Regions from separate parts of the Streptomyces sp. NBC_01294 genome, predicted to be linked through region 3. Evidence: riboswitches for the same ligand, from Rfam matches in the RefSeq annotation. Region 3 holds a riboswitch; each other region holds the start of a gene.
The links. Region 3 has a riboswitch for cobalamin ahead of metE (5-methyltetrahydropteroyltriglutamate--homocysteine S-methyltransferase). Riboswitches for the same ligand answer to the same signal wherever they lie in the genome.
Positions count from the first base shown of each region.

Region 1: linked by a shared signal. The riboswitch ahead of OG534_RS35115 (CoA-acylating methylmalonate-semialdehyde dehydrogenase) and the one ahead of metE (5-methyltetrahydropteroyltriglutamate--homocysteine S-methyltransferase) in region 3 are both predicted to bind cobalamin.
Region 2: linked by a shared signal. The riboswitch ahead of OG534_RS28170 (cobalamin biosynthesis protein) and the one ahead of metE (5-methyltetrahydropteroyltriglutamate--homocysteine S-methyltransferase) in region 3 are both predicted to bind cobalamin.

Region 1 is NZ_CP108423.1:7,753,330-7,763,088, forward strand. Features, by position in the region: gene OG534_RS35085 (LacI family DNA-binding transcriptional regulator) at 1-490, opposite strand, end outside; partial or broken gene OG534_RS35090 (helix-turn-helix domain-containing protein) at 607-1,813, shown strand; gene OG534_RS35095 (enoyl-CoA hydratase) at 1,880-2,665, opposite strand; gene mmsB (3-hydroxyisobutyrate dehydrogenase) at 2,662-3,564, opposite strand; gene OG534_RS35105 (enoyl-CoA hydratase/isomerase family protein) at 3,561-4,655, opposite strand; gene OG534_RS35110 (acyl-CoA dehydrogenase family protein) at 4,652-5,803, opposite strand; gene OG534_RS35115 (CoA-acylating methylmalonate-semialdehyde dehydrogenase) at 5,800-7,299, opposite strand; cobalamin riboswitch at 7,487-7,657, opposite strand; gene OG534_RS35120 (short-chain fatty acyl-CoA regulator family protein) at 7,714-9,129, opposite strand; gene aceA (isocitrate lyase) at 9,516-9,759, shown strand, end outside.
Region 2 is NZ_CP108423.1:6,226,447-6,236,205, reverse strand. Features, by position in the region: gene OG534_RS28185 (alpha/beta hydrolase) at 1-285, opposite strand, end outside; gene OG534_RS28180 (inorganic phosphate transporter) at 595-1,884, shown strand; gene OG534_RS28175 (hypothetical protein) at 1,911-2,132, shown strand; cobalamin riboswitch at 2,244-2,397, shown strand; gene OG534_RS28170 (cobalamin biosynthesis protein) at 2,435-3,412, shown strand; gene OG534_RS28165 (cobyric acid synthase) at 3,409-4,929, shown strand; gene OG534_RS28160 (putative cobaltochelatase) at 5,204-7,348, shown strand; gene cobO (cob(I)yrinic acid a,c-diamide adenosyltransferase) at 7,348-7,947, shown strand; gene OG534_RS28150 (cobyrinate a,c-diamide synthase) at 7,941-9,356, shown strand; gene OG534_RS28145 (ZIP family metal transporter) at 9,377-9,759, opposite strand, start outside.
Region 3 is NZ_CP108423.1:6,989,658-6,999,416, forward strand. Features, by position in the region: gene OG534_RS31670 (FAD-dependent oxidoreductase) at 107-1,777, shown strand; gene OG534_RS31675 (hypothetical protein) at 1,867-2,400, opposite strand; gene OG534_RS31680 (hypothetical protein) at 2,473-3,006, opposite strand; cobalamin riboswitch at 3,241-3,469, shown strand; gene metE (5-methyltetrahydropteroyltriglutamate--homocysteine S-methyltransferase) at 3,637-5,958, shown strand; gene OG534_RS31690 (TetR/AcrR family transcriptional regulator) at 5,955-6,569, opposite strand; gene OG534_RS31695 (galactose-binding domain-containing protein) at 6,761-8,824, opposite strand; gene OG534_RS31700 (hypothetical protein) at 9,087-9,371, shown strand; gene OG534_RS31705 (serine hydrolase domain-containing protein) at 9,490-9,759, opposite strand, start outside.

The DNA of each region.
Region 1 (9,759 bases), 760 kb from region 3:
CGGCGGTCCAGTCGGGGCGGCCGCCGTAGACCGTGGGCATGCCGATGCGGCGGGTGATGGCGGGCAGCGGATCGTCGGTGTGCAGGGAGAAGGCGAGCGCCCCGTCGACGTGGCCGCCGGCCAGGTAGCGCTCGATCCGGTCGTAGTCGCCCCGGTCCTCCACCAGCAGCAGGACCAGTTGGGTGTCGTGGGCGGTCAACTCCTTGCTGATGCCCCGGACCTGACGGGAGAAGAAGGGATCCGAGAAGATCCGGACCTCGGGCTCGGCGATGATCACCGCGACGGCCCCGGTGCGCCGGGTCACCAGGGTGCGGGCCGCGGGGTTGGGGACGTACCCCAGGTCCCGGATCGCCTCGCGCACCCGTTCCGCCAGGTGCGCCCGCACACCGTCGCCGCCGTTGACCACTCGGGAGGCGGTGGCCCGGGAGACCCCGGCGTGTGCTGCGACGGCCTCCAGGGTGGGACGGTTGCCGGGGCGGGGTTCGGGCACGGGTGTTCCTCCAGGGTGTCCAGGGACGGGGCGGCATCGCCGGACAGCAGGGTAACCGTTACGCCCGCTTCACACCCTGCCCCTCAGACGGCCCGGGGCAGCGGCCGCTGCGGCGAGCCGGAGTACGCACCGAGCTGGCGGACGAGGCCGGCGGGATCTCGGTGGCGGCCGACGAGATCACGGACATGGCCCGCGACCATCCGGACATCGCGAAGGCCCTCGTCGCCCTCCACCACCGCTACCGCGACGCGGCCGAGCAGGCCGCGGCCCTCGCACCGCCCGGCGACTCGGCGGCCCTGGTCCGCACCGAACCGCACGACGAGGTACGGGACTTCTTCTACGCGCACCACAACCACTTCGACGCGCTCGACACACCGAGGCGGAGTCCACCGCCCGGGACCTGGGCGCCGGATCGGTCTCCCGTACCGCCGGGCACCTCGCACACGCGCTCTCGGCCCGCCACGGCGTGACGGTGCTGGAGGCGGCCCCCGAGCAGGCGCCGGACGCCCGGCGGTTCGACGCCGAGCGCGGCCTGCTCTTCCTGTCCCCGTGGCTCACCGACGCGCAGCGCGCCTTCCAGCTCGCGACGCAGCTGGCGCTGCTCGGGCACCGGCCCCTGATCGACTCCCTCGTGACCGGGCCGATTTCGACTCCGCCGAGTCCGGGGGCCTGGCGAGGATCGGGCTGGCCGACTACTTCGCCGGCGCCGTCCTCATGCCCTACGGCGCCTTCCTGGCGGCGGCCGAGGACCTGCGCTACGACATCGAGCTGCTCCAGGCCCGCTTCGGCGTCGGCTTCGAGACCGTCTGCCACCGGCTCAGCACCCTGCAGCGCACCGGACAGCGCGGGGTGCCCTTCTCGTTCCTGCGCGCCGACCGGGCGGGGAACATCTCCAAACGCCAGTCCGCGACCGACTTCCACTTCTCGCGCCTCGGCGGCACCTGTCCCCTGTGGACCGTCTACGAGGCCTTCTCGGCCCCCGGCCGGATCCTCACGCAGGTCGCCGAGATGCCCGACGGGAAGAAGTACTTCTGGATCGCCCGGATCGTCACCCGGGGCGGCCACCGCGGCCACGGACACCGAGCCCGCCGGGCCGAGTTCGCCGTGGCGCTCGGCTGCGAACTCCGGCACGCCGGCCGTCTCGTCTACGCCGAGGGCGTCGCCGTCGCCGACCCGCGGGCGGCCACCCCGATCGGTCTGGGCTGCCGGATCTGCGAGCGCCGCGACTGCGCCCAGCGGGCGCGGCCGCCGGCCGGGGGCCGCCTGGCGGTGGACCCCGACCGGCGCACCTACGTGCCGTACCCGGTCTTCGGGGACGCCTGAGCCGGCGCCCGGCGGCCGGCGCCCGGCGGCAGGCCTCCGGCCCCTGGCCCCGTCGCCCCCGAAGGCTCAGCCGTGGACGAAGTGCGGCGGGCGCTTGTCCACGAACGCGGACATGCCCTCCTTCTGGTCGGCCGTGGCGAACACCGCGTGGAAGAGGCGGCGTTCGAAGCGGACGCCTTCCGCGAGGGTGGTCTCGAAGGCCCGGTTCACGGCCTCCTTGGCCATCATCGCGACCGGCTTCGACATCCCGGCGACGGTCTCGGCCACGGAGAGGGCCTCGGCGAGCAGCTCCCCGGCGGGGACGATCCGGGAGACGAGCCCGGCACGTTCGGCCTCCTCGGCGCCCATGGTGCGGCCCGTCAGACAGAGTTCCATCGCCTTGGCCTTGCCCACGGCCCGGGTGAGGCGCTGCGATCCGCCGATCCCGGGGATCACGCCGAGCCGGATCTCGGGCTGCCCGAACTTCGCGGTGTCGGCGGCGAGCAGGATGTCGCAGAGCATCGCGAGCTCGCAGCCGCCGCCCAGGGCGTAGCCGGAGACCGCCGCGACCGTGGGCGTCCGTACCTGGCCGAGCCGGTCCCAGGCGGTGAACCAGTCGCTGAGGTACATGTCCATGTAGCCCTGCGGCCGTATCTCCTTGATGTCGGCGCCCGCGGCGAAGGCCTTCGCGGAGCCCGTCAGGACGATGCAGCCGACCTCCGGGTCCCGGTCCAGTTGCTCCGCGGCGGCCACCACCTCGGTCATGACCTGCAGGTTGAGGGCGTTGAGGGCCTCCGGCCGGTTGAGGGTGAGCACGGCCACCCGCCCCTTGCGTTCCAGCAGGATGGTCTCGTAGGCCGTGGGGGCGCTCATGCGGGTGTTCCGTTCTGCGGTCGGAGGGTGCGGACGATGGCCGAGAAGTCCAGGCCGGCGCCCTCCCCCTCGGCGAATGCGGCGTACATGGCGGCTGCCTTGAGGCCCAGGGGGGCGTCCACGCCGCCGGCCCGCAGGGCGTTCGCTGCCAGGGTGAGGTCCTTGGCCATCAGGGGCGCGGCGAAGCCGGGCCGGTACTCGCGGTTGGCGGGGCTGGCCGGAACGGGTCCGGGCACGGGGCAGTTGACGGTGAGCGCCCAGCACTGGCCGGAGGCGGTGGAGGCCACGTCGTAGAGGGCCTGGTGGTCCAGGCCGAGGCTCTCGGCTAGGACGAAGGCCTCGCTGACCCCGATCATCGAGACGGCGAGGATCATGTTGTTGCAGATCTTCGCGGCCTGCCCGGCGCCCGCCGCGCCGCAGTGCACGGCCTTCTTGCCCATGGCGGAGAGCAGGGGCTGCGCCGCCGCGAACTCGGCGGCGCCGCCGCCCGCCATGAAGGTGAGGCTCGCGGCCTGTGCGCCCACCACCCCGCCCGAGACGGGCGCGTCGAGGGACCGGTGGCCGGCCGCCACGGCGGCCTCGTGCGCCGCGCGCGCGTCGGCCACGTCGATGGTGGAGCAGTCGACGAACAGGGTTCCGGGCCGCGCTGCCGCCAGCAGCCCGTCCTCCCGGTACAGGGCGAGGACGTGCCTGCCCGCCGGGAGCATGGTGATCACCACATCGGCGTCGGCGGCCGCCGACGCGGCCGACCCGGCCGGCTCCACCCCCGTCGCCGCGGCGGCGCCCAGGAGCTCCGGCACCAGGTCGAAGCCGAGGACGCGGTAGCCGGCCTTCACCAGGTTGGCCGCCATCGGGCCACCCATGTGGCCCAGTCCGACGAACGCCACGGTACTGCTCACCAGGGCACCTCCTGAGTCGAATCGGTGGCGGCGAGGCGCAGTTCGCGCGCGCCGAGCGGGGCGAAGAACCGTTCCACGTCCGCCGTGCCGACCTCGGCGAGGGTGGGCGGGGTCCAGTGCGGGGTGCGGTCCTTGTCGATCACCTGGGCGCGGATGCCCTCCACCAGGTCGGGGGAGGCCAGAGCCGCGCAGGAGACCCGGTACTCCTGCTCCAGGACCCTTTCCAGCGGGCCCAGATCGCGTGCCCGGCGCAGCGCGGCCAGGGTGACCTTCAGTGCCGTGGGCGATTTCGCCGCCAGGGCGGCCGCGGCCTCCTTTGCGCCGGGGACGCCGGTGGCGAGCAGCCGCCGGACGATCTCCTCGACCGTGTCCGCCGCGTAGCACGCGTCGATCCACGCGCGGGCGGCGGCGAGGTCACCGGGCGGCGGCGTTTGCACCCGCGCGCCGAGGCCCTCGTGTACGGAGGTCCGCGCGAGGTCGGCGGCCAGTGCGGGGAGCTCCGCCGCGGGGACGAAGTGGTCCGCGAGCCCGCACAGCAGGGCGTCGGCCGCCCCGACCGGCGTACCGGTCAGGGCCAGGTGGGTGCCCAGTTCGCCCGGGGCCAGCCCGAGCAGGTAGGTTCCGCCGACGTCGGGGACGAAGCCGATGCCCGTCTCGGGCATGGCGACGCGGGAGCGTTCGGTGACGATCCGGACGCTGCCGTGGGCCGAGACCCCGACGCCGCCGCCCATGACGATGCCGTCCATCAGGGCCACGTACGGCTTGGGGTAGCGGGCGATGCGGGCGTTGAGCCGGTACTCGTCGCGCCAGAAGTCCGCGGAGGCGCTGCCGCCCGTGCGGGCATCCTCGTGGATCGAGCGGATGTCGCCCCCGGCGCACAGGCCGCGTTCACCGGCGCCCTCGATGACGACGGTCTCGACGGCCGGGTCGTGCTGCCAGGCGGTGAGCGCCTCGTCGATGCGGAGCACCATGGCGTGGCTGAGGGCGTTGAGCGCCTTGGGGCGGTTGAGGGTGAGGTACGCGGCGTGGCCCTCGGTGCGCAGCAGGACGTGGTCGCGGTCTTCGTGGGGTGCGTGGGGTGCGTGGGTCATCGCAGGGTCTCCGTGAGTCCGCGGGCGACGATGACCCGCATGATCTCGTTGGTGCCTTCCAGGATCTGATGGACGCGCAGGTCGCGGACGATCTTCTCGATGCCGTATTCGCCGAGGTAGCCGTATCCGCCGTGGAGCTGCAGAGCCCGGTCGGCGACGGTGTAGCCGGTGTCGGTGGCGAAACGCTTGGCCATCGCGCACAGCCGGGGGGCCAGCGGATCGTCCGAGTCGAGGGCCTCGGCGGCCTGCCGGACCAGCGCGCGGGCGGCGGCCAGTTCGGTGGCCATGTCCGCGAGCCTGAACTGCAGCGCCTGGGCGTCCAGGAGCCGCCCTCCGAAGGCCTCGCGGTCGGCGAGGTGGACCAGGCTGCGGTCCAGGGCGCTCTGGGCGCCGCCGAGCGAGCAGGCGGCGATGCCGAGCCGGCCGCCGTTGAGGCCGTTCATGGCGATGCGGAAGCCGTCGCCCTCGGCGCCGAGCCGGCGGTCGGCGGGGATGCGCACGCCGTCGAGGACGACCTGGCGGGTGGGCTGCGCGTTCCAGCCCATCTTGTGCTCGTTGGGGCCGAAGGAGACCCCGGGGTCCTCGCGTGCGACGACGAACGCCGAGATCCCGCCGGGCCCGCTCTCGCCGGTGCGGGCCATGACGATGTAGACCCCGGCGGCCCCGGCGCCGGAGATGAACTGCTTGACGCCGGTCAGCACGTAGTGGTCGCCGTTCCGCTCGGCGCGGGTGCGCAAGGCTCCCGCGTCGGAGCCGGCCCCGGGTTCGGTGAGGCAGTAGCTGCCCAGGGAGTCGGCCGAGCACAGGCCCGGCAGCCAGCGGCGGCGCTGCGCGGCGTCCCCGTAGCGGTCGATCATCCAGGCGACCATGTTGTGGATGGAGAGGTAGCCGGCGATGGACGGGCAGCCGGTGGCCAAGGTCTCGAAGACGAGGACGCCGTCGGCGCGGCCGAGCCCCGAACCGCCGTGCTCCTCCCGCACGTAGACGCCGCCGAGACCGAGGACCGCGGCCCGGCGGATGACCTCGACGGGGAAGTGCTTGTCCCGGTCCCAGGCGACGGCGTACGGGGCCAGGTGCTCCTGGGCGAAGTCGAGGGTGACCTCGGCGAGGGCGAGCTGGTCCTCGGTGAGGGTGGTCACGGCGCTCATCCCATCGTCGGGATCGTGAAGCTCGCGCCCTCCTTGGCCCCGGAGGGCCAGCGCGAGGTGACGGTCTTGGTCCGGGTGTAGAAGCGGATGGAGTCCGGTCCGTGCTGGTTCAGATCCCCGAAACCGGACCGCTTCCAGCCGCCGAAGGTGTGGTACGCCACCGGGACGGGGATCGGCACGTTGACGCCGACCATGCCGGCGCCCACCCGGCGGGTGAAGTCGCGGGCGGTGTCGCCGTCGCGGGTGAAGATCGCGACGCCGTTGCCGTACGGGTGCTCGGTGGGCAGGCGCAGTGCCTCCTCGTAGTCGGCGGCCCGTACGACGGACAGCACCGGCCCGAAGATCTCCTCCCGGTAGATCCGCATCGAGGGGGTGACCCGGTCGAAGAGGGTGGCGCCGGCGAAGTAGCCGTTCTCGTGCCCGGCCAGGGTGAACCCGCGTCCGTCGACGACGAGTTCGGCTCCCTCGGTGGCGCCGATGCCCACGTAGCGGTTGACCCGGTCGAGCGCGTCACGGCTCACCAGCGGCCCGAAGTCTGCCTCGGGGTCGTCGGAGCGGCCGACGCGCAGGGTGGCGATGCGCTCCTTCAGCTTGGCCACCAGCGCGTCCGCGGTCTCCTCGCCGACGGGGACGGCCACGGCGATGGCCATGCAGCGCTCGCCGGCCGACCCGTATCCGGCGCCGATGAGCGCCTCCACGGCCTGGTCGAGATCGGCGTCCGGCATCACGATCATGTGGTTCTTGGCGCCGCCGAAGCACTGGGCGCGCTTGCCGTGGGCGGCGGCGGTGGCGTAGATGTGCGCGGCGATCGGGGTGGAGCCGACGAAGCCGAGGGCCTGCACGCGGGGGTCTTCGAGGAGGGTGTCGACGGCCTCCTTGCCGCCGTTGACCACGTTGAGCACGCCGGGCGGCAGGCCGGCTTCCAGGAAGAGCTCGGCGAGCCGCAGCGGTACGGACGGGTCCCGTTCCGAGGGCTTCAGGATGAAGGAGTTGCCGCAGGCCAGAGCCGGTGCGGCCTGCCACAGCGGGATCATCGCCGGGAAGTTGAAGGGGGTGATCCCGGCGACCACGCCGAGCGGCGCGCGCAGGGAGTGCACGTCGATGCCCGTGCCCGCGTTGTCGGTGAACTCCCCCTTCAGCAGGTGCGGGACGCCGGCGGCGAACTCGACCACCTCCAGGCCGCGTTGCAGGTCACCGTGCGCGTCGGCGACGGTCTTGCCGTGCTCGGCCGACAGCATGCGGGCGAGGGAGTCCCGCTCGCCCTCGACCAGTTGGAGGAAGCGCAGCAGCACGCGCGAGCGGCGCTGCGGGTTCCACTGGCCCCAATCCGCCTGCGCCTCCTCGGCGTTCGCGATGGCCGCCTCGGTGTCGGCGCGCCCGGCGAGCGGGACGCGGGCCTGGACGGTGCCGGTGTTGGGGTCGTACACGTCGGCGAAGAGTCCGGATGTTCCGGTGGTGTGCTTGCCGCCGATGAAATGGGTGAGTTCACGGACCATGGGTGCCTGCTCTCGTCAGGTTGGATCCGGGGATGGCACGGCGGACCGGCGAACGCGCCCGGTGGGGTGCGCCGCTGGGGAAGGCCGTGAGAACTACGAGCGTGCGCAGGTGTGCGCGCGCTCCGCCGGATCACCAGGGTCCTGGGTACAAACCGGTGCCATGCGTGTCTGCTCCATCCTCGTGGACAACACGGAACGTTCCGCGGCCGGTATCCTGACTCCCGGATCACCGCGTGCCGCCCGCCTTCCCGACAGACCTCGTCAGTGGCGTGTGGATGGCAGCACACTCCCCGGTCACAGTGGCGGGACCGTGCCGGTTTCTCACCGGCTTCCCTGCACCGCGGACCTTGTGCGGCGAACATATAGTTGGACGTCCTAGTAAGTCCAGACCCCCCTGCCGCGCGCCGGCGTCCGTCAGCCGTGGGCCGGGGCGGAGTTCCTGGTCACCGGGTACGGGATGAAAGTGCTGCTGTTCTCGTCGACGGCCAGGACCCGGCCGAGCGGCGGGACGGCCCGCTGCGGGCAGTCGAGGCGTTCGCAGAGCCTGCAGCCCATGCCGATGGGCGTGGCCGCCGCCGTGTTGTCGAGGTCGAGCCCGTCGGCGTACACGAGCCGGGAGGCGTGCCGGATCTCGCATCCGAGCCCGATCGCGAAGGTCTTGCCGGGCTCGCCCCAGCCGCCGCGGTGGCGGGTGACGGCGCGGGCGGTCCACAGGAACCGCTGCCCGTCGGGCATGGCGGCGACCTGGACGTGGATGCGACCGGGCGCGGCGAAGGCCTCGTACACGTTCCACAGCGGGCAGGTGCCGCCCGCGCGGGAGAAGTGGAATCCGGTGGCGGACTGCCGCTTGGACATGTTCCCGGCCCGGTCCACCCGGACGAAGGAGAAGGGAACCCCGCGCAGCCTGGGCCGTTGCAGGGTGCTGAGGCGGTGGCAGACCGTCTCGTAGCCGATCCCGAAGTGGTCGGTGAGCCGCTCGATGTCGTAGCGGAACTCCTCCGCGGCGGTGTGGAAGGCCGTGTACGGGAGGATGAGCGCGGCCGCGAAGTAGTTGGCGATGCCGATCCGCGCGAGGGCGTGCACGGGGGAGCCGGGCGGGAAGTCCTCGGTGGCCAGCCGGTCCAGTTCGGCCCCGTACTCGATCAGCGCCAGCTGCGTGGCCATCCGGAACGCCTGCTGGCCCGGCCGCAGCCGGTTCGACAGGTGCAGGACCCGGGCGGTCGCGTCGTAGTGGTGCAGCCGGTCGGAATCCGGGGCGGTCCTGACGCCGTGCCGATCGGACAGCCGGCGGGTCAGGGCGCGGATGACGTCACCGGGGCGGATGCCGATCTCGCGGGCGAGGGCTTCGGCCGCCAGATCGGTCTCGTGCAGGTAGTTCTGCCGCCGGTAGAAGAACTCGCGGATCTCCTCGTGGGGCGAGCGGGGTGCGTCCGTCACCGCGTCCCGGCCGTCGGCGGCGTCGGCGAGGCGCTCGGCCAGGAGCTGGCCGCGCCGGCCCAGGTCCAGCAGGACCGAGGCGACGGCAGGCATCCGGGTGGCCAGTTCGGCCAGGTCGGAGGGGGAGACGCGGGCCTCGGCGACCTCCTTGGCGAGCGCCTCGCGCAGGTCCGCGACCAGGCGGCTGGTGTCGCGCTCCGAGAAGAACCCCGGATCGACCCCGAACGCCTCGGTGAGGCGCAGCAGCACGGGGACGGTCAGCGGCCGGGAGTCGTGCTCCATCTGGTTGAGGTAGCTGGGGGAGATGGCCAGCACCCGTGCCAGGTCGGCCTGGGTCATCCGCCGCTCCTCGCGGAGCCGCCGCAGCCGCGCTCCCGCGTACGTCTTGCTCACCGCACTCCTCCACCGTTGGCATGCGTCAATGCGTCGTCAGGGTACGTGGACCTTCGCCGCCGAGGAGCTTCGCAACCTTGGCAATTTCGGCTCCGAAGATTCGCAAAGCTTGGCAGATGTACTTCCTTGTTGGCACTCGGTGTCAGTGCCAGAGTCGGTCCTGCGGTCAGCCGGACCCGGCAGCCGAGGTGGACTTCCAGGCCCGATTCACGCCCTGATTTCGGTGTCCCCGGCCGTTCCGCCCGGCGGCTCGGCAGCATTGCTCAGCTTCGGCCTGCAGCCGGGTTCGGCGGCCGCATCTCCCGAACAGGCACAGAGTGCCAATGCGCAGCAGTCAATGCCCCGCTCATTGGCAAGACAAGCGACGGATGGAAACGGTGACGGTCATGGCAACGGCGAACACGACGGCGGCGGCCGAGCAGCTCAAGCAGCGGTGGGCCGACGATCCTCGGTGGGCGGGCATCGAGCGCACCTACACGGCCGAGGACGTGGTGCGGCTCTCCGGCAGCGTCCGCGAGGAGCACACCCTGGCCCGGCGCGGCGCCGAACGACTGTGGCGCCAGCTGCACGAACGCGACTACATCCACGCCCTCGGCGCGCTGACCGGCGGTCAGGCCGTCCAGCAGGTCC
Region 2 (9,759 bases), 760 kb from region 3:
GTCCGGGTCGTGCTCGGCGTCCGGGAGCACGGGCCCGACGACGGCGTGCACGCCCGGCGCGACCAGGCCGTACGTACCGGGGCGCAGGGAGGTGAGCGAGCGGGTCAGCGCGACCCGGCCGGGGGCGGTGGAGTGGATGCTCAGCCGCGGCCCGCCGGGGAGCGGACGGCCGGGTTCGGGCCGCAGGGCCGCGTCGGCGGCGTACCGGCCGACCGCGACGGCGGCCGCGCCGGCGCCCAGGAGAGCGGTGGTGACGGCTGCTGCCGTCGCTGTCGCGGTTCGCACCGCTCCAGTGTCTGCGCCCGGGCTCGGGCGGGCCACCGGAGGGGATCCCTCCGCCAGCGCCGGGAGAGGGGTGATCTAGGTCTCTTCAGGGGCTCCGGGCGCAGGGCCGGATGCGGCGCCGGGCCACCCGGAGGGGTTCATTCACCCGGCTTTGACGTGCATTAATGCTGATTTCTACGACAGAATCAGGACGAATGTCGCGATGGGGCCCCGTGCCCGTACACCGCTCCGCCCGCGCCAGTTCACCTTCCGTTCACCCAGGTTGCCTACGGTCGCCGAGCCACTGACGTCAAACAGAAGCCTGGGTAAATGGAGCACATAACGCTTCTCCTCGGGATCGTGATCATCACCGCTCTCGTGTTCGACTTCACGAACGGTTTTCACGACACGGCCAACGCGATGGCCACCACCATCTCGACCGGCGCCCTCAAGCCCAAGACGGCGGTGGCCATGTCCGCCGTGCTCAACCTCGTCGGCGCGTTCATGTCCGTGGAGGTCGCCAAGACGATCTCCAAGGGCCTGGTCAACGAGGACGGCATCCAGCCAGAAGTGATCTTCGCGGCCCTCGTCGGCGCGATCCTCTGGAACCTCGTCACCTGGCTGGTCGGCCTCCCCTCCAGCTCCTCGCACGCCCTGATGGGCGGCCTCATCGGCGCCGCGGTCGCCTCCGCCGGCATCGGCGCGGTCAACGGCAGCGTCATCGTCACCAAGGTGCTCATCCCCGCGATCGCCGCCCCGCTGGTGGCCGGCATCGCCGCGTACCTGGCCGCCAAGGTCACCTACAAGATGGGCGGCAAGGTCGGCGACAAGACCTCCGCCAAGGGCTACCGCGCCGGTCAGATCGCCTCGGCCGGCCTCGTCTCCCTCGCGCACGGAACCAACGACGCGCAGAAGACGATGGGCATCATCACCCTGGCCCTCATCGCCGGCGGTGCGATCGCCCCCGACTCGAACCCGCCGGTGTGGGTCATCGTCTCGGCCGGTGTGGCCATCGCGATGGGCACCTACCTGGGCGGCTGGCGCATCATCCGCACCATGGGCAAGGGCCTGACCGACCTGCAGCCGCAGCAGGGCTTCGCCGCCCAGACCTCGGCCGCGTCCGTCATCCTCGCCTCCTCCACCCTGGGCTTCTCGCTCTCCACCACCCACTCGTGCTCCGGTGCGGTCATGGGTGCGGGCCTGGGCCGCAAGGGCGGTGTGGTCCGCTGGTCCACCGCGACCCGCATGTTCGTCGCCTGGGGCCTGACCCTGCCGGCCGCCGCGCTGGTCTCGGCCGGTGCCGAGCTGGTCATGCGCACGGGTGACATCGGCATCGCCGCCGTCACCGTCTTCCTGGTCGGCTCCTGCCTCGCCATCTGGCTCATCTCGCGCCGCCAGGTCGTCGACCACAGCAACGTCAACGACGTGGAGCCGGTCGACGCCCACGAGCCGGGTGTCGTCACCACGGCGATCGCGGCCGTCACCGTCCCGCCGACCGTCGCCGCGGCCGGCACGACGGTCGCAGCCGCCGGTACGACCGCCGCGGTCACGGACGACGCCCTCAAGGCCACCATCCCGGCCGCGACGACGACCCCGGCGGCTCCGGCCGCCGCGGTCTGACCGAGACACACAGAGGAAACGGCAGTATGAAGATCGACTGGGAAGCGCTCGGCTCCGTCTTCGGGGTCAGCCTCTTCGCCACCGTCGCCCTCGTGGCCCTGTTCACGCTGGGCCTGATGGGCCTGTCCAAGCACGAGGCCGCGACCGAGCAGGGCGGCGCCGCCACCCTGGCCCGCAGCGGCGCGTACCTCTGCTTCACGCTCGTCGCGGCCGCCGTGACGTACGGGATCTACCTGATCGTCGCCTGATCCCCCGCCGTACGGCGGGCCGGGCGCGAAGGCTCCCTCCGGGTTTCTCCCGGGGGGAGCTTTCGCATCTCCCGCCCCTGCAGCGCCGCAGGTCAACGGCGAGTTGACGGGCGTTCTCGGTGCGTGGTGGACTGCCCGAGCCAATACGGCGGCATGGAGAGGAAGTCCGGTGCGAATCCGGCGCGGTCCCGCCACTGTCACCGGGGAGCGCACGCCGCGCGTGCGTCCCGGGAGCCAGGAACTCTCGCCGCCGGACACGTCGAACCAGGGCGCGGACCCTGAGTGAGGACATACCTGCCACCATGCGTGCCGATCGCGTGTTCGCGTACGGCGCCACGGCGGGCCTGATCGGCGACCGGATCCTCGGTGATCCCCGCCGAGGGCACCCCGTGGCCGCCTTCGGGCGGGCCGCCGCCGCCGTCGAGCGCTCCCTGTGGCGCGACGACCGCGCCCGGGGCCTCCTGCACACCCTGGTGTGCGCCGGGGGCGCGGCCGCCGTCGGTGCGCTGGGCGCCCGCGCCGTGCGCTCCCGGCCCGCTGCCGCCCGTATCACCCTGACCGCCGCCGCCACCTGGGCCGTCGTGGGCGGCACCTCGCTGGGCCGCGAGGCCCGCGCCATCGGCGGGGCGCTCGCCGCAGGGGACACCGAGGTGGCCCGGGAGCGGCTGCCCCACCTGTGCGGGCGCGACCCGCAAGCCCTGGACGGGCAGCAGATGGCCCGCGCGGTCGTGGAGTCCGTCGCCGAGAACACCTCCGACGCGGTCGTCGGGGCCCTGGTGTGGGGCGCCGTCGCCGGCGTCCCGGGCCTGCTGGCCTTCCGCGCCGTGAACACCCTGGACGCGATGGTCGGCCACAAGTCCCCCCGCTACCTGCGCTACGGCTGGGCCTCCGCCCGGCTCGACGACCTGGCGGGCTGGCCTGGGGCCCGGCTGACGGCGGCCGCCGCCGTACTGGCCGGACCCGACCGGCGGGGAGCCGTACGGGCCTGGCGCTCGGACGCCGCCGCGCACCCCAGCCCGAACGCCGGACCCGTCGAGGCCTCCTTCGCCGGGGCGCTCGGCGTCAGACTGGGCGGGACCCTGGCGTACGGCGGCCGGGTCGAGCACCGTGCCGTGCTGAACGGCGAGAAGGGGCGGCCGGTGGAGGTCGCGGACATCGAGCGGGCGGTCCGGCTGTCGCAGCAGGTGACCTGGCTGGCCCTGGGGACCTGTGTGGCCGCCCGGCTGCTGGTCTCCCGACTGCTGATCCCCCGTACGACCAAGAGAGGGCGGCGCGCATGAGCGGCGCGAAGCGCGGCGGCGGTCTGCTGGTCGCGGGCACCACGTCGGACGCCGGCAAGAGCGTGGTCACGGCGGGCATCTGCCGCTGGCTGAGCCGCCAAGGCGTGAAGGTGGCGCCCTTCAAGGCGCAGAACATGTCGCTGAACTCGTTCGTCACGCGGGAGGGCGCCGAGATCGGGCGCGCCCAGGCGATGCAGGCCCAGGCGGCCCGCGTGGAGCCGACGGCGCTGATGAACCCGGTGCTGCTCAAGCCCGGCAGCGACCGCAGCAGCCAGGTGGTGCTGCTGGGAAAGCCCGTGGGCGAGATGAGCGCGCGCGGCTACCACGGCGGGCGCCAGGAGCAGCTGCTCGGCATCGTCACGGACTGCCTGGAGCAGCTGCGGGGCACGTATGACGCCGTGATCTGCGAGGGAGCGGGGAGTCCGGCCGAGATCAACCTGCGCCGGACCGACATCGTGAACATGGGGATCGCGCGGGCCGCGCGGTTCCCGGTGGTCGTGGTGGGCGACATCGACCGGGGCGGGGTCTTCGCGTCCTTCTTCGGGACGACCGCACTGCTCTCCCCCGAGGACCAGTCGCTGATCGCGGGGTACATGGTCAACAAGTTCCGCGGCGACGTGTCGCTGCTGGAGCCGGGCATGGAGATGCTGCGCGGCCTGACCGGGCGGGCGACCTACGGGGTGCTGCCGTTCCGGCACGGGCTGGGCATCGACGAAGAGGACGGCCTGCGGGTCTCCCTGCGGGGCGCGGTACGGGAATCCGTGGTGGCGCCGCCCGTGGGCGAGGACGTGCTGCGGGTCGCCGTGTGCGCGGTGCCGCTGATGTCGAACTTCACGGACGTCGACGCGCTCGCGGCGGAGCCGGGGGTCGTGGTGCGGTTCGTGGACCGGGCCGAGGAACTGGCCGACGCGGACCTGGTCGTCGTCCCCGGCACCCGGGGCACGGTGAAGGCACTGGCGTGGCTGCGCGAACGCGGACTCGCGGACGCGCTGGCGCGGCGGGCCTCCGAGGGGCGGCCGGTCCTGGGTATCTGCGGCGGGTTCCAGGTTCTGGGCGAGCACATCGAGGACGAGGTCGAATCGCGGGCCGGGGCGGTGGACGGCCTCGGGCTGCTGCCCGTACGGGTGCGCTTCGCGCCGGAGAAGACCCTGGCCCGGCCGGTGGGCTCGGCGCTGGGCGAGGCCGTGACGGGCTACGAGATCCACCACGGGGTCGCGCAGGTCCTGGGCGGGGAGCCCTTCCTCGACGGCTGCCGCGTCGGATCGGTGTGGGGCACCCACTGGCACGGCTCGCTGGAGTCGGACGGCTTCCGCCGGGCGTTCCTGCGGGAGGTCGCGGCGGCGGCGGGGCGGCGGTTCGTGCCGGCGCCGGACACGTCGTTCGAGGCGCTGCGCGAGCAGCAGCTCGACCTGCTGGGCGACCTGATCGAGGAGCACGCGGACACGGATGCGCTGCTGCGGCTGATCGAGGCCGGCGCCCCGTCGGGCCTCCCCTTCCTCCCACCGGGCGCGCCGTGAGGGGCCGCGCCCTGCGGGGCTGTTCCCCTACCCGCCCTTTCTCCGTTTCCCGGGCCCTGCCCGGACCCGCGCCTCAATCGCCGGCGGGGCTCGACAACCAGCCTCGCCTGAGGCGCGGGGCGCGGGGCGGAGCCCCGGTCTTCCAGCCTCGCCGGCGTTTGAGGCGCGGGGTCCGGGACGGGGCCCCGGCGACGGCGCCGCACTCGCCCACGGCTCCGCGCAGAGCATCCGGCCAGGCCCCTGCCACGGTCCGCATCCAAGGAGTGAGCAACACATGAGCACGCCCTATCCGTTCACCGCAGTGGTCGGCCAGACCGACCTGCGGCTGGCGCTCCTGCTCAACGCCGTGAGCCCCGCGGTCGGTGGTGTGCTCGTGCGCGGCGAGAAGGGGACCGCCAAGTCCACCGCCGTGCGCGCGCTGTCGACCCTGCTGCCGCAGGTCGACGTCGTACCCGGGTGCCGGTTCTCCTGCGCGCCCGGCGCGCCGGACCCGGCCTGCCCGGACGGCCCGCACGAGCCCGGCCCCGGCGGCGCCCGGCCCGCCCGCATGGTGGAGCTGCCCGTCGGCGCCTCCGAGGACCGCCTCGTCGGCGCCCTCGACATCGAACGGGCCCTCGCCGAAGGCGTGAAGGCCTTCGAGCCCGGGCTGCTCGCGGACGCCCACCGCGGGATCCTCTACGTCGACGAGGTCAACCTCCTCCACGACCACCTGATCGACCTGCTGCTCGACGCCGCGGCGATGGGCGCCTCGTACGTGGAGCGCGAGGGCGTCTCCGTACGCCACGCCGCCCGCTTCCTGCTCGTCGGCACGATGAACCCCGAGGAGGGCGAGCTGCGGCCGCAGCTGCTCGACCGCTTCGGGCTGACCGTCGAGGTCGCCGCCTCCCGCGAGCCCGCCCTGCGGGTCGAGGTGGTGCGCCGCCGGCTCGCGTACGAGGACGATCCCGCGGGCTTCGCCGACCGCTGGGCCGGTGACGAGAACGAGGTCCGTGCCCGGGTGGTGGCCGCGCGGGCGCTGCTCCCGCAGGTCCGGCTCGGGGACACCGCGCTGCTGCAGATCGCCGCGACCTGCGCCGGCTTCGAGGTCGACGGCATGCGGGCCGACATCGTGATGGCGCGGACCGCGACCGCCCTGGCCGCCTGGGCCGGGCGGAGCGCCGTGCTGAAGGAGGACGTGCGGCAGGCCGCGCTGCTGGCCCTCCCCCACCGCCGGCGCCGCAATCCCTTCGACGCGCCGGGCCTGGACGAGGACCGGCTGGACGAGATCCTCGACCAGTTCCCCGACGAGGAGCCGGAGCGCGAGCCCGACCCGGAGCCGGAGCCCGACCCGGACCCGAACCCGGACCCCGAGGGCCCGGATGGTGACGGCGACGGCGACGGCGACGGCCCCGACGGCGGCGGCGGGGTGCCCCCGCAGGGCGGCGGCCCGCAGGACGCGAACGCCCCGGCCGAGCCCGCCGAGACCACCGAGGCCCCCTCGGACGCCCCCGAGGCCCCGCAGCCCTCCGCGCAGGAGGCCGGCGGGCCCGAACAGGCCGCCGTACGGGCCGCCGAGCCGTTCCGTACCAAGATGCTGAGCGTGCCGGGGCTCGGCGAGGGCGCGGCCGGACGGCGTTCGCGCGCCCGCACCGCCCACGGCCGGACCACCGGCGCCCAGCGCCCCCGCGGCCACCTCACGAAGCTGCACCTGGCGGCCACCGTGCACGCGGCCGCCCCGCACCAGAAGGCGCGCGGCCGCAACGGGCGCGGTCTGGTGATCCGCAAGGACGACCTGCGCCAGGCCCGGCGGGAGGGCCGCGAGGGCAACCTCGTCCTCTTCGTCGTCGACGCCTCCGGCTCGATGGCCGCCCGGCAGCGCATGAGCGCGGTCAAGGGCGCCGTGCTGTCGCTGCTCCTGGACGCCTACCAGCGCCGGGACAAGGTCGGCCTGATCACCTTCCGGGGTGCCACGGCCGAGCTGGCGCTGCCGCCGACGTCCTCGGTGGACGCGGCCGCGGCCCGGCTGGAGCAGCTGCCGACGGGCGGCCGCACCCCGCTGGCCGCCGGGCTGCTGAAGGCCCACGAGGTGCTGCGGATCGAGCGGCTGCGGGATCCCTCGCGCCGGCCGCTGCTCGTGGTCGTCACCGACGGGCGGGCCACCTCGGCCGGGACCGCGACGGGCCGGTCGGACGGCACCCCGCGGGAGCTCGCGGGGCGCAGCGCGCGGCTGCTGCAGGCCGGGGGCGTCGCCTCCGTGGTCGTGGACTGCGAATCGGGGCCGGTCCGGCTGGGGCTGGCCGGGGTCCTGGCCGCCGATCTCGGCGGGCCCGCCGTCTCGCTCGACGGGCTGCGGGCCGACTCGCTGGCCGGACTCGTGAAGAACGTACGTACCGCCGTGACATCCAGTGCATCACCCCACAGCAACAGGAGGGCCGCGTAATGCCGCAGGGACAGCCGTCCGTCGTTCCGGACGACGGACTCACGACGCGCCAGCGCCGCAACCGTCCGCTCGTCTTCGTCCACACCGGTCCCGGCAAGGGCAAGTCCACGGCGGCCTTCGGGCTGGCGCTGCGCGCCTGGAACCAGGGCTGGTCGATCGGGGTGTTCCAGTTCGTCAAGTCGGCGAAGTGGAAAGTCGGCGAGGAGAACGCGCTCAAGGTGCTCGGCGCCTCCGGCGAGGGCGGCGCGGTCGCCTGGCACAAGATGGGCGAGGGCTGGTCCTGGGTGCAGAGGGACGCGCAGCTCGACAACGAGCAGGCGGCCAAGGAGGGCTGGGAGCAGGTCAAGCGCGATCTGGCCGCCGAGACGCACAAGCTGTACGTGCTCGACGAGTTCGCCTACCCGATGCACTGGGGCTGGATCGACGTCGACGAGGTCATCGAGGTGCTGCGGAGCCGTCCCGGCACCCAGCACGTGGTGATCACGGGCCGCAACGCGCCGGAGAAGCTGGTGGAGTTCGCGGACCTCGTCACCGAGATGACCAAGGTCAAGCACCCGATGGACACCGGCCAGAAGGGCCAGAAGGGCATCGAGTGGTGACCTCGTTCAACGTTCCCCGGCTGGTCATCGCCGCGCCGTCGTCCGGCAGCGGCAAGACCACCGTGGCCACGGGCCTGATGGCGGCCTTCGCGGAGCGCGGCCTCGCCGTGTCCCCGCACAAGGCCGGGCCCGACTACATCGACCCCGGCTACCACGCGCTGGCCACCGGCCGGCCGGGGCGCAACCTCGACGCCTTCATGTGCGGGCCGGAGCTGGTCGCTCCGCTGTTCGCGCACGGGGCGGCCGGGTGCGACCTCGCCGTGGTCGAGGGTGTGATGGGGCTCTACGACGGGGCCGCGGGCCGGGGTGAACTGGCGTCGACGGCGCAGGTCGCGAAGTTGCTGCGGGCGCCGGTGGTGCTGGTGGTCGACGCCTCCTCGCAGTCGCGGTCGGTGGCGGCGCTGGTGCACGGCTTCGCGTCCTTCGACCCGCAGGTGCGGCTGGGGGGCGTGATCCTGAACAAGGTCGGCTCCGACCGGCACGAGGTGATGCTGCGGGAGGCCCTGGAGGAAGCGGGGATGCCGGTGCTCGGCGTCCTGCGGCGGGCTCCGCAGGTGGCCACGCCGTCGCGGCACCTGGGGCTGGTTCCGGTGGCCGAGCGGCGTGCGGATGCGCTGGCCGCGGTGTCGGCGCTGGCCGATCAGGTCCGCCGCGGGTGCGACCTTGACGCGCTCATGGCGCTGGCCCGCACGGCCCCGGCGCTGGCCTGTGAGGTCTGGTCTGCGACGACTGCGCTGACGCGCGGCCGGGGCGCCGCCCCGGACCCCGCTCCTCAAACGCCGGAGGGGCTGAACTCTTCAGCCTCACCGGTCATCGCCGTCGCCGGCGGGCCCGCGTTCACGTTCTCCTACGCCGAGCACGCGGAGCTGCTCACCGCCGCCGGGGCCGAGGTCGTCACCTTCGACCCGCTCGGGGACGAGTCGCTCCCCGACGGCACCACCGGCCTGGTGATCGGCGGCGGCTTCCCCGAGGTGTACGCGCCCGAGCTGTCCGCCAACGAACCGCTCCGCAAGGCCGTCGCCGACTTCGCCGCGGCCGGCGGCCCGGTGGCCGCCGAGTGCGCCGGGCTGCTGTACCTCGGGCGGTCGCTCGACGGGAAGCCCATGTGCGGGGTGCTCGACGCCGACGCGCGGATGTCGGAGCGCCTCACCCTGGGCTACCGCGAGGCGGTGGCGGTGTCCGACAGCGCGCTCGCGCGGGCCGGGACCCGGCTGCGCGGGCACGAGTTCCACCGGACGGTGATCGAGCCGGGCGCCGGTGTCACGCCGGCCTGGGGGTTCACGCACCCGGAACGCCGGGTCGAGGGCTTCGTCCAGCAGGGTGTGCACGCCAGTTACCTGCACACGCACTGGGCGGCCGAGCCGTCCGTCGCCCGCCGTTTCACGGAAGCCGCGGCAGCACGGCGGTGACCCCCGTCCGCCGGCCGCGGTCATTCCGCGATGCCCACCACCAGCCAGATCCCGGCCACCCCGCCCACCGTGCACATCAGCGTGGACAGGGCGGGGTGCTTGTGGTGCGCCTCGGGCAGGATCTCGGCGGCCGCGAGGTACAGCAGGGCGCCGCCGAAGAAGGCCAGGTAGGCGCCGAGGGGTTCCTCCGGAAGGGTGAACAGCAAAGTGGACGCCGCGCCCACGACCGGGGCGACGGCGTCCGCGAAGAGCATCATCACGGCCTTGCGGCGGTCGTTCCCGTAGAGGCGGGTGAGCGTGTACGTGTTGAACCCGTCGGCGAAGTCGTGGGTGATGACGGCCAGCGCCACGGCCACGCCCATCCCGCCGCCGATCTGGAAGGCCGCGCCCAGGGCCACGCCGT
Region 3 (9,759 bases):
CGCCACCCGAACCGATCGTTGTCCCGTAATCCCTGCGGCGCGAGAGGGGAGAACCAAGCGGGTGAACGGGCGAGGGAACCGCCCTCGCACAGGGCATGGAAGAGCCATGAAGGAAAACGTCGACCACCGCGTCCCGGTCCTCATCGTGGGCGGCTCGCTGGTGGGCCTGTGCACCTCGCTGTTCCTCGGCCGACACGGCATCACGCACATGCTGGTCGAGAAGCACGCGGGTACCTCCCTGCACCCACGCGGACGCGGTATCAACGTACGGACGATGGAGCTGTTCCGGGTCGCCCGCGTCGAGGACCGGATCCGAGAGGCCGCCTCGGTCCTGTCGGACAACCACGGAATCCTGCAAGGCGGCTCGCTGACCGGCGAAGACCAGGAGTGGCTGTTCGAGCAGATCGACCCCGGGGGTGCGCTCGCGCGCTTCAGCCCGTCGGCATGGTGCCTGTGCAGCCAGAACGACATCGAGCCGGTACTGATGTCCGTGACCCCCACCCTCGGGGCGGACCTGCGGTTCTCCACCGAACTCCTCTCCTTCGAAACGGACGAGAGCGGGGTGACCGCGATCGTGAAGAACCGGGAGACCGGGGAGCACAGCACCGTGCGGTCGGACTACCTCGTCGCCGCCGACGGGCCCCGCAGCCCCGTGCGCGAACAGCTCCGCATCGGCCAGAACGGCCACGGCGACCTGTTCCACAACGTGAGCATCACCTTCCGGTCCCGCGGCCTCGCGGAGGTGGTCGGCGAGCGGCGCTTCATCGTGTGCTACCTGACCAAGCCCGACGCCGACGGGGCGCTGCTGCCGGTCGACAACCGCGAGCGGTGGGTCTTCCACGCGCCCTGGCACCCCGACCGGGGCGAGACGCTCGAGGACTTCACGGACGAGCGCTGCGTCGAGCACATCCGCCGGGCCGTGGGCGCTCCCGACCTGGACGTCGAGATCACCGGAAAGGCCCCGTGGCACGCCGCCGAGCGCGTCGCGCAGCGGTACGCGGCCGGCCGGGTCTTCCTGGCCGGCGACTCCGCCCACGAGATGTCCCCCACCGGGGCGTTCGGCTCGAACACCGGCATCCAGGACGCCCACAACCTCGCCTGGAAGCTGGCCGCGGTACTGGACGGTGCGGCGGGCCCGGGGCTCCTGCAGACGTACGAGGCCGAGCGGCTGCCGGTGGCCCGGGCGACCGCCGAACGCGCCTCGGCCCGTTCGGCGGAGCACAGCCACCCGGGGTACGAGCCGGACGCCCAGACCCTCCCCGAGCCCGCCCCCGAGCCCGCCCCGCGCGGTGGCCCGCAGGCCGGCGTCCTCCCCGTGGTCATGGGCTACCGGTACAACGAGGGCGCGGTCCTGGGAACCGACCCGGACCTGCCCGTCCTGCCCGAACGGATGGCGCTCCGCGGCGAGCCGGGAACCCGGGCGCCGCACATGTGGCTGCGCGCACCGGGGGTGCCGGAGCGGAAGTCCACCGTCGACCTCTACGAGCGGTCGTTCGTCCTGCTCAGCTCCGAGGGCACGTCGTGGAGCGGTGCGGCGGGGTCCGTCGCCAAGCGGATGAACGTGCGCCTGGACGCGTACGGGATCGGCACCGGGCCGGAGGCCGACCTGATCCCGGAGGACGGCGCGGACTGGGCCGAGGTGCACGGCACCACCGCGGCCGGCGCGGTCCTGGTCCGCCCGGACGGCTTCGTGGCGTGGCGCTCGGCCGATGAAGCCGTCATGGACCCGGAAGTGGTGCTCCAGAAGGTGCTGACCACCCTGCTGGACCGCACCTGACCCTCCTCCTCGGCGGGAACGGGAAGGGGCGTCGCCCCCGCGGTTTCCCGCGGGGGCGACACCCCTTGACGGGTCGGGGCCGGATCAGGTCACGGGAGCATCGTCGAACCGAGCTCGCCCGGCTTCTTCGGCACCCAAGGCGCTACGGCGGTGGCTTCAGCGGGGTCCGGCTCGCCCATGCTCACCCGCCAGACGTCCCTGTACTCCGTGCTCCCGGGCAGGACGTGGATCTCCTTGATCTGGCCGGTGTCGTGCAGGTAGAGCACGACGGTCTGCCGGTACGACCCCTCGTCGTAGAACTCCGCGGTGACCTTCCCTCCGGCGCCCTTGCGGAACGCGGCGATCCAGTTCTCGGCGGTCTTTTTGGTCGTGCCCTTGTCCTGCGCGTCGTTGGCCAGGGACGCCAGCTCGTCGGCCTTCCCGTCGGCTATCCGCCACACCACCTGCTGGGTGATCCCCAACGTGCCCGTGGACGGGTACCCGACGACCGCGAGCGGCGGGTGGCTGCTGTAGTCCCCGGCGTACTGCACGTCCTCGGCGTCGTACTCCCTCGAGCAGCCGGTGAGCGCGCCGAGCGCCAGGGCGCAGACGAGGGCGGCCCGCAGGGCCGCCGCCGGCCTCACGGGGACCGCGGCCCGAGGGCGGCGACCTCTACGAGGGAACAACATGCCTCCAGATGAATGTGATCGGTCAGGTCAGCGCGGAGTCTTCGAGCCGAGACCCCCAGGCGCCTTCGGAACCCACTCGGGGACCGCCGAGGCCTCCCTCGGATCCGGCTCGCGCATGCTCACGCGCCAGCCGCCCTCTCCGGTGCTCCCGGTGATGCGGACGTGGAACGCCTTGGTCTGCGCCGTGTCGTGGAAGTACACGACGACGATCTGCCGCACGGACCCCTCGTCGTAGAACTCCGCGGTCACCTTGCCCCCGGCCCCCTTGCGGAAGGCCTGGATCCAGTTCTGCGCGGTCGTGCGGCTCTCGCCGTTCACCTCGTCGCCGTCGGCGGCGAGCGACGCCAGTTCGTCGGCCTTCCCGTCGGCGATCCGCCAGATCAGTTTCTGGGTGATCCGGAGGGAGTCGGAGGTGGGATGGCCGACCACGCCCAGCGGTTCGTGGTTCCCGTAGTCGGTCGCGTACTGCAGTCCTTCCTCGTCGGCCGCGCAGCCGGTGAGCGATCCCCACGCCACAACGGCCACCAGGGCAGCCCGCGCCGCGGACAAACGAGTGGCCATACGTCCTCGGCCTTCCGGTGAGTATCGGGTGATCTCGATGCAGAGAGCTGCAACCTAGCGCCCTGACCAGGCAGTTCGAAGTGGCAAACGGACAAGGGGGACACAATGCGCGACTCAGTGACGCAATTCACGCCATGGCCGGGTTTCGCCGGTCGGTGAGGAGCGGGAGACCCGGACGTCTCATCCCGACATCCGGATGCTGGACACCTCCGCCCGCCGCCGGGGAACGCCATCTACTCTGGCCGGGCAGCTGGTTCGCCCCGTCCGCCAGGCGGGATGCGTCGTAAGAGGGAACCCGGTGGGAATCCGGGACTGCCCCGCAGCGGTGAGCGGGAACGACCGCCGTCATACGCACTGGGCCCGGCCGGGTCTGGGAAGCGACGGCCAGTAGGAGTCTCGTACGGCATCCGTACGACGAGACGTGCCCGCGAGTCCGAAGACCTGCCCGTTGCCCGTGTGCGACCGATCGCGCGCGGAAATCCCGGTGACCTCGTGGGCGGGTCGGCGACACATCAGGCGGACGGCCGCGGGCAGGTGCCCGGTCAACGGTCGAGGTCCGTCCGGTTCGTCATCCCTTCGCGCCTGAGGCCCTCACCGGGTCCACAGGAAAAGCTCGCGAAGGAGAGTTCCGTGACCCGCACGACCCCAGCCGCCGCCGCAGTACAGGCCACCGCGGCCACCGTGTACGGCTACCCCCGACAGGGGCGGAACCGGGAACTGAAGAAGGCCGTCGAGGGCTACTGGAAGGGCCGCGTCACCGCGGACGCCCTCCGGGAGACCGCCCGCGACCTGCGCCGGACCAACTGGCAGCAGCTGGCCGACGCCGGCATCACGGAAGTGCCGACCGGCGACTTCTCGTACTACGACCACGTGCTGGACACCAGCGTGATGGTCGGCGCCGTCCCCGCACGCCACCGCGCCGCCGTACGGACCGACGCCCTCGACGGCTACTTCGCCATGGCGCGCGGCACCCAGGAGGTGGCGCCGCTCGAAATGACCAAGTGGTTCGACACCAACTACCACTACCTGGTGCCGGAACTGGGCCCCGACACCGTCTTCACGGCGGACTCCGCGCAGCAGGTCGCCGAGCTGGAGGAGGCCCTGGCCCTCGGCCACACCGCCCGTCCGGTGCTGGTCGGCCCGGTGACCTACCTGCTGCTGGCCAAGCCCGCCCCCGGCGTCGCGGCCGACTTCGAGCCCCTGACGCTGCTCGACCGCCTGCTGCCCGTGTACGCGCGGGTCCTCGCGGACCTGCGCGCGGCCGGAGCCGAGTGGGTGCAGCTGGACGAACCCGCTCTGGTGCAGGACCGCACCCCGGCCGAACTGAACGCCGCCGCCCGCACCTACCGCGAGCTCGGCGCCGCGGCCGACCGGCCGAAGCTGCTCGTGGCCTCGTACTTCGACCGGCTCGGCGAGGCCCTGCCCGTCCTGGCCAAGGCCCCCGTCGACGGTCTCGCCCTGGACTTCACCGGCGCCGCCGCCGCGAACCTCGCCGACCTCGCCGCCGTCGGGGGCCTGCCCGGCAAGCGCCTCGTCGCGGGCGTCGTCAACGGCCGCAACATCTGGATCAACGACTTCGAGAAGTCCCTGGCCACCCTCGGCACCCTCCTGGGCCTGGCCGGCCGGGTCGACGTGGCCGCGTCCTGCTCCCTGCTCCACGTGCCGCTGGACGCCGGCGCCGAACGGGACATCGACCCGCAGGTCCGGCGCTGGCTCGCCTTCGCCCGGCAGAAGACCGCGGAGATCTCCACGCTCGCCCGCGGCCTCGCCCGCGGCACGCAGACGATCACGGCCGAACTCGCCGCCAACCGGGCCGACCTGGCCTCCCGCGCGAACTCCGCCCTCACCCGCGACCCCGCCGTACGCGCCCGGACCGCGGCCGTCACGGACGCCGACGGCCGCCGCTCCCAGCCGTACGAGAGGCGCGCGAGCGCCCAGCACGCCCGCCTGGGCCTGCCCGTGCTCCCCACGACGACCATCGGATCGTTTCCGCAGACCACTGAACTGCGCACGGCCCGCGCCGATCTGCGGGCCGGCCGCATCGAAAGGACCGGCTACGAGGACCGCATCGAGGCCGAGATCCGGGAAGTCCTCGCCTTCCAGGAGAAGGCCGGCATCGACGTCCTGGTGCACGGCGAGCCCGAGCGCAACGACATGGTCCAGTACTTCGCCGAGCAGCTCACCGGCTACCTGGCCACCCAGCACGGCTGGGTCCAGTCCTACGGCACCCGCTACGTCCGCCCGCCCGTCCTGGCCGGCGACATCTCCCGCCCCGACCCGATGACCGTGCGCTGGACCACGTACGCCCAGTCGCAGACCGGCCGCCCCGTCAAGGGCATGCTCACCGGCCCGGTCACCATGCTCGCCTGGTCCTTCGTCCGCGACGACCAGCCGCTCGGCGACACCGCCCGCCAGGTCGCGCTGGCCCTGCGCGACGAGGTGAACGACCTGGAGGCCGCGGGCACGTCCGTCATCCAGGTGGACGAGCCGGCCCTGCGCGAGACCCTGCCGCTGCGGGCCGCCGACCACGCGGCCTACCTCGCGTGGGCCACCGAGTCCTTCCGGCTCACCACCGCGGGCGTGCGTCCGGACACCCAGATCCACACGCACATGTGCTACGCCGAGTTCGGCGACATCGTCGAGGCCATCGAGGACCTCGACGCCGACGTCATCAGCCTGGAAGCCGCCCGCTCCCACATGCAGGTCGCCGACGAGCTGGCGGGCGCCGACTACCCGCGCGAGGTCGGCCCCGGCGTCTGGGACATCCACTCGCCGCGGATCCCCTCCGTCGCCGAGACGTCGGCGCTGCTCCGCAAGGGACTGGCGGCCATCCCGGCCGAACGGCTGTGGGTCAACCCCGACTGCGGGCTGAAGACCCGTGCCTGGCCGGAGACGAAGGCCTCCCTGGAGAACCTGGTGGAGGCGGCCCGGCAGGTGCGCAGCGAGATCTAGGGCGCGGCCACGGCGGCGTCCTCACCGACGAGGCCGGCGACGTGGTCGGTGATCATGTCGAGGATGTCCGCCGAGATCGTGTCGTCGCCGAGGACGAGGTGGTTCAGCGTCAGTCCGTCGGTCATGGCCGCCAGATAGCGCGCCAGCACCGGTACGGGCACGCGGAGGGCGAAGCCCATCCGGTGACGGAGCTGTTCGATCAGTTCGGCGTAGGTGTCGCAGTACAGCTCGTACTGCCGTCGCGCCAGGTGCTCGAAGCCCGGTCGGCGCAGGGCGTACTGGGTGAGTTCGTACGTGAGCATGTGTTCGCCCGGGTGGGCGGACACATGGTCCCAGTACGCTTGGAAGCCGGCCCGGACGGTCTCCCGGAGGGTGGCCTTCGGCTGGATCGCCTCCTTCACCACGGTGATGCTGTGCTCGGTGATCGCCGTGATGACGGACTCCAGCAGGGCCTGCTTGGAGTCGAAGCAGTAGTGGAAGACGCTCAGTGACACGCCCGCCTCGGCGGAGATCGACCGGGTCGTCGTGCGGGCGACGCCGTCGCGGGTCATCGCGCGGATCGCGGCCTCGGTCAGCTGGCGGCGCCGCTCGGCCGACGGCATCCGTGCCATGGGCGTTCCTCTCGGTTCGTGCTGTGCGTGCGGTGCTGTGCGTGCGGTGCGGTGCGGTGCCGTCCCGTGCCGTGCCGTGCGGTGTGGTCCTGCGCGGTGCGGTGCCGCGGCGGGCCGGGGAAGGCGGCCGGGGCCGGCCGGATCGGTGGAGATCCGGCCGGCCCCGGCCCCTGGACGACGCCTCGGCGGTGTCAGCTGCTGAAGACGCCGACCTCGTGGAGCGAGTACCCCCACTGGGTGCCGCGCTGCAGTCCGTGGATGCGGACGTAGCGGGCCGTGGTGCCGGTGAACAGCGCCGTGTCCAGGCCGCCGTCACCGGTGGTGGTGGACCATGCGGACTGCCAGTTCGTGCCGTCGGTCGACAGCTCGACGCGGTACGCCTTCCCGTGCGCGCGCTCCCAGTCGAGGGTGACGCGCTTGACCAGGCTCGGGGTCCCGAGATCGACCTGGAGCCACTGGTCGTCGCTCCAGTCGCTCGCCCAGCGGGTGCCCGTGTTCCCGTCGACCGCCCGGTACGGCGCGTAGCTCGTGAACGGGTTCCACTCCGACGAGCTGGCCGAGGCGGCCGCGCCCGCGGCCAGGTTCACCCCGGCCTTGTGCTTCTCCGACGAACCCCAGGTGGTGAGGTAGGACTCGGCGCCCCGGAAGAGGTCGTCGACCACGCCCTGGCCGCCGACGATCCGGATGTCCTCGATCCAGTCCGGGACCAGGCCGTAGTGCGAGGCACCGTCGGTGTTGAGGTCCCACGTGCGCTGCCCGGTGGTCTGCTTGTCGATGACGGAGCCGCCGTCGGTGCTGCGGAAGGGGTAGCGCACCGGGTTCGGGGTGTCCGCCCCTCGGGGGCCGGGCCAGCCGCCGACGCCGTTCATGTCGGTGCCGTAGCCGTAGCCGACGTTGTACTTGTCGCGCAGCGCGTCCGTGCGCTTCGCCTCCGCGCTGAACCCTTCGGCTCCGCCCATGTACTGGGCGATGAAGCCGCCGAGCTTGTAGAGCCGCTCGGTCCAGTTGAGGTCCATCCAGCTGTGCGAGGAGATGATGCCCGGGTAGGACTCGGACTCCAGGATGTCGAAGGCCTGGCCCGCGGCCTTGACGCTCATGTGGTCGATCTCCAGCATCATCTTGCGTTTCATCATGCCGCGGACGGCGTAGTCGCCCAGCTCGGTGAGACCGCGGGTGTTGCACTGCGCGTCCGCCGCGTACGACGGGACCGACACGCCCGCCGGCAGTTCCTTCTGGGCCGCGGGCGCCGCCGCGATGCCGATCGGGTTGTCGTGCTGCGGGCCGGTGCACTTCTCCGTCTTCCAGAAGGTGCCCGTCGACAGGAACTGGCCCACGTTGATCGCGGTGCCGAGGGCGCCCTGGTCGAAGCGCACCCCGCACAGGGCGTTGTCGAACTTGTGGCACAGGAACATGCTGCGCACGCCCAGCTTGTGCAGCTCGTCCAGGCCGCGGTCGATGTCAGCCTTGCCGCACTGCGCGATGTCCAGGATCTGCTTGCAGCCGAAGGGCTCGGAGGTCTCCACCCCGAGGACGACGGCCAGCTTGCCCTGCTTGATGACGTCGCGGGCCTGGTCGGAGTCGGTGACGATCCTGAACCAGCCCTTGCCGGGGCCGCCGTACATCTTGTCGATGTAGGCCTGCATGTCGTACGTCTTCTGCGCCTCCAGGCGGATGGCGGTCATCTCGTCGCAGCTGCGGTCCTTGAAGAAGTAGACCGAGCAGATCACGCCGTTGGTGACGAGGTCGTTGACGAGGACCCGCTGACCGCCGCGCCAGGCGCGTTCGACCCAGGCGTAGTAGTTCTGCTGGTGGGTCAGCGAGTCGTGGGCGGGCCAGTCCTTGAAGGTCGGCCAGCCGTCGGGGTCGTGCCTGCCGTCGCCGCCCTTGGTGATGAAGTCGAAGATCGCGAGCGAGCCGTCGGGGTAGTGCTCGGGGCAGTCCTTGAGCGCGTCGGCCACTCCCAGTTCGGAGAACGGCTTGCCGCAGATGAGCCGGCCGCCGAAGCCCTCGTTGGACATCAGGTGGTCGTGCGCGTCGACGAAGCCCCGGACCCGCCCCTGCGCGTCGGTCCCCTTGAAGGGCTCGCCCGTGACGTTGATCGCGGAGTCGGGCGCGGGCCGCGCGACCGGATTCCACCAGCCGGGGTCGGCGGAGGAGCTGGGTACGGGGCCGAGCACCATCGCCACCACGGCGAGGAGCAATGACAGGACGGCGAGGGGCCTGCGCCTGGGGTGCGTGTGTCGGGAAATGGTCATCACTCACGTCTTCGGTCGGGGGGCACGACAAGCCACACGGCATGACGACGGCTTGACATGGACCGCACAAACAGTGGGACGAGAATCGCGACTGGCACCGACGGAGTCAAGAGTCCGGGACGGATGACCTGATGACTCGTCAGTCAAACCCTTCCCCGGAAGGCGACGCGTTCGGACGGCGGGGCGGGTCCGGCCCCGATTGCGATCCGCGTTTCGCGGTGTCGAGGCGGCGTGAGCGCCCCGGGCGGCCTACCGTCGGGGTATGAGTGGAACCGTCGTGGTGTACGAGCTCGACGAAACGGTGACGGCGCCCGACCCGGGAGGCTCGGCGGGGGGCGGCGACGCGCTCGTCCGGCGCGTGCACGCCGCACCGGCCGCCCCGGGCATGACCGCCGTCCCCGGTCCGCGGACCTTCTGCGGCAGGGACACGTTCGCGATGCAGGCGGCCTCCTGGCAGCCTGCGGGGCAGCCCGGCTCCACGTGGTACGACCCGCAGTACGCGAGCCGGGTCTGCCCCGCCTGCGACGACGCGGTGGGCAACGGCTGAGCGGGCAGGAAGCCCCCTCCCCGCACGCCGCCCCCCACACGTCGGCCACGCATGTCAGCGGCCACGCATGTCAGCGGCCACACATGTCAGCGGCCACACATGTCAGTGGCCCCGCACGTCAGCGTGCGTTGTTCTCCAGCAGGTCCATCTCGGCCGGGGCGAAACCGAATCCGCGCTTGGTCGCCTCCTTGGGCTGCTTGCCGCAGAACGCGGCTTCGAGGGTCCCGCCGAGGGCGGTGTTCGCCGCGCCCCTGTTCGAGGTGTTCGCCATGGCGGCGAGGCTGCGCCGGCCGTCGCGCGTGGAGAAGGCATACGTGTAGAAGCCCTGCACGGTGCCCGTGTGGCCGTAGACCGACGTGCCGCAGGAAAGGTCGTAGCGGCGCAGGCC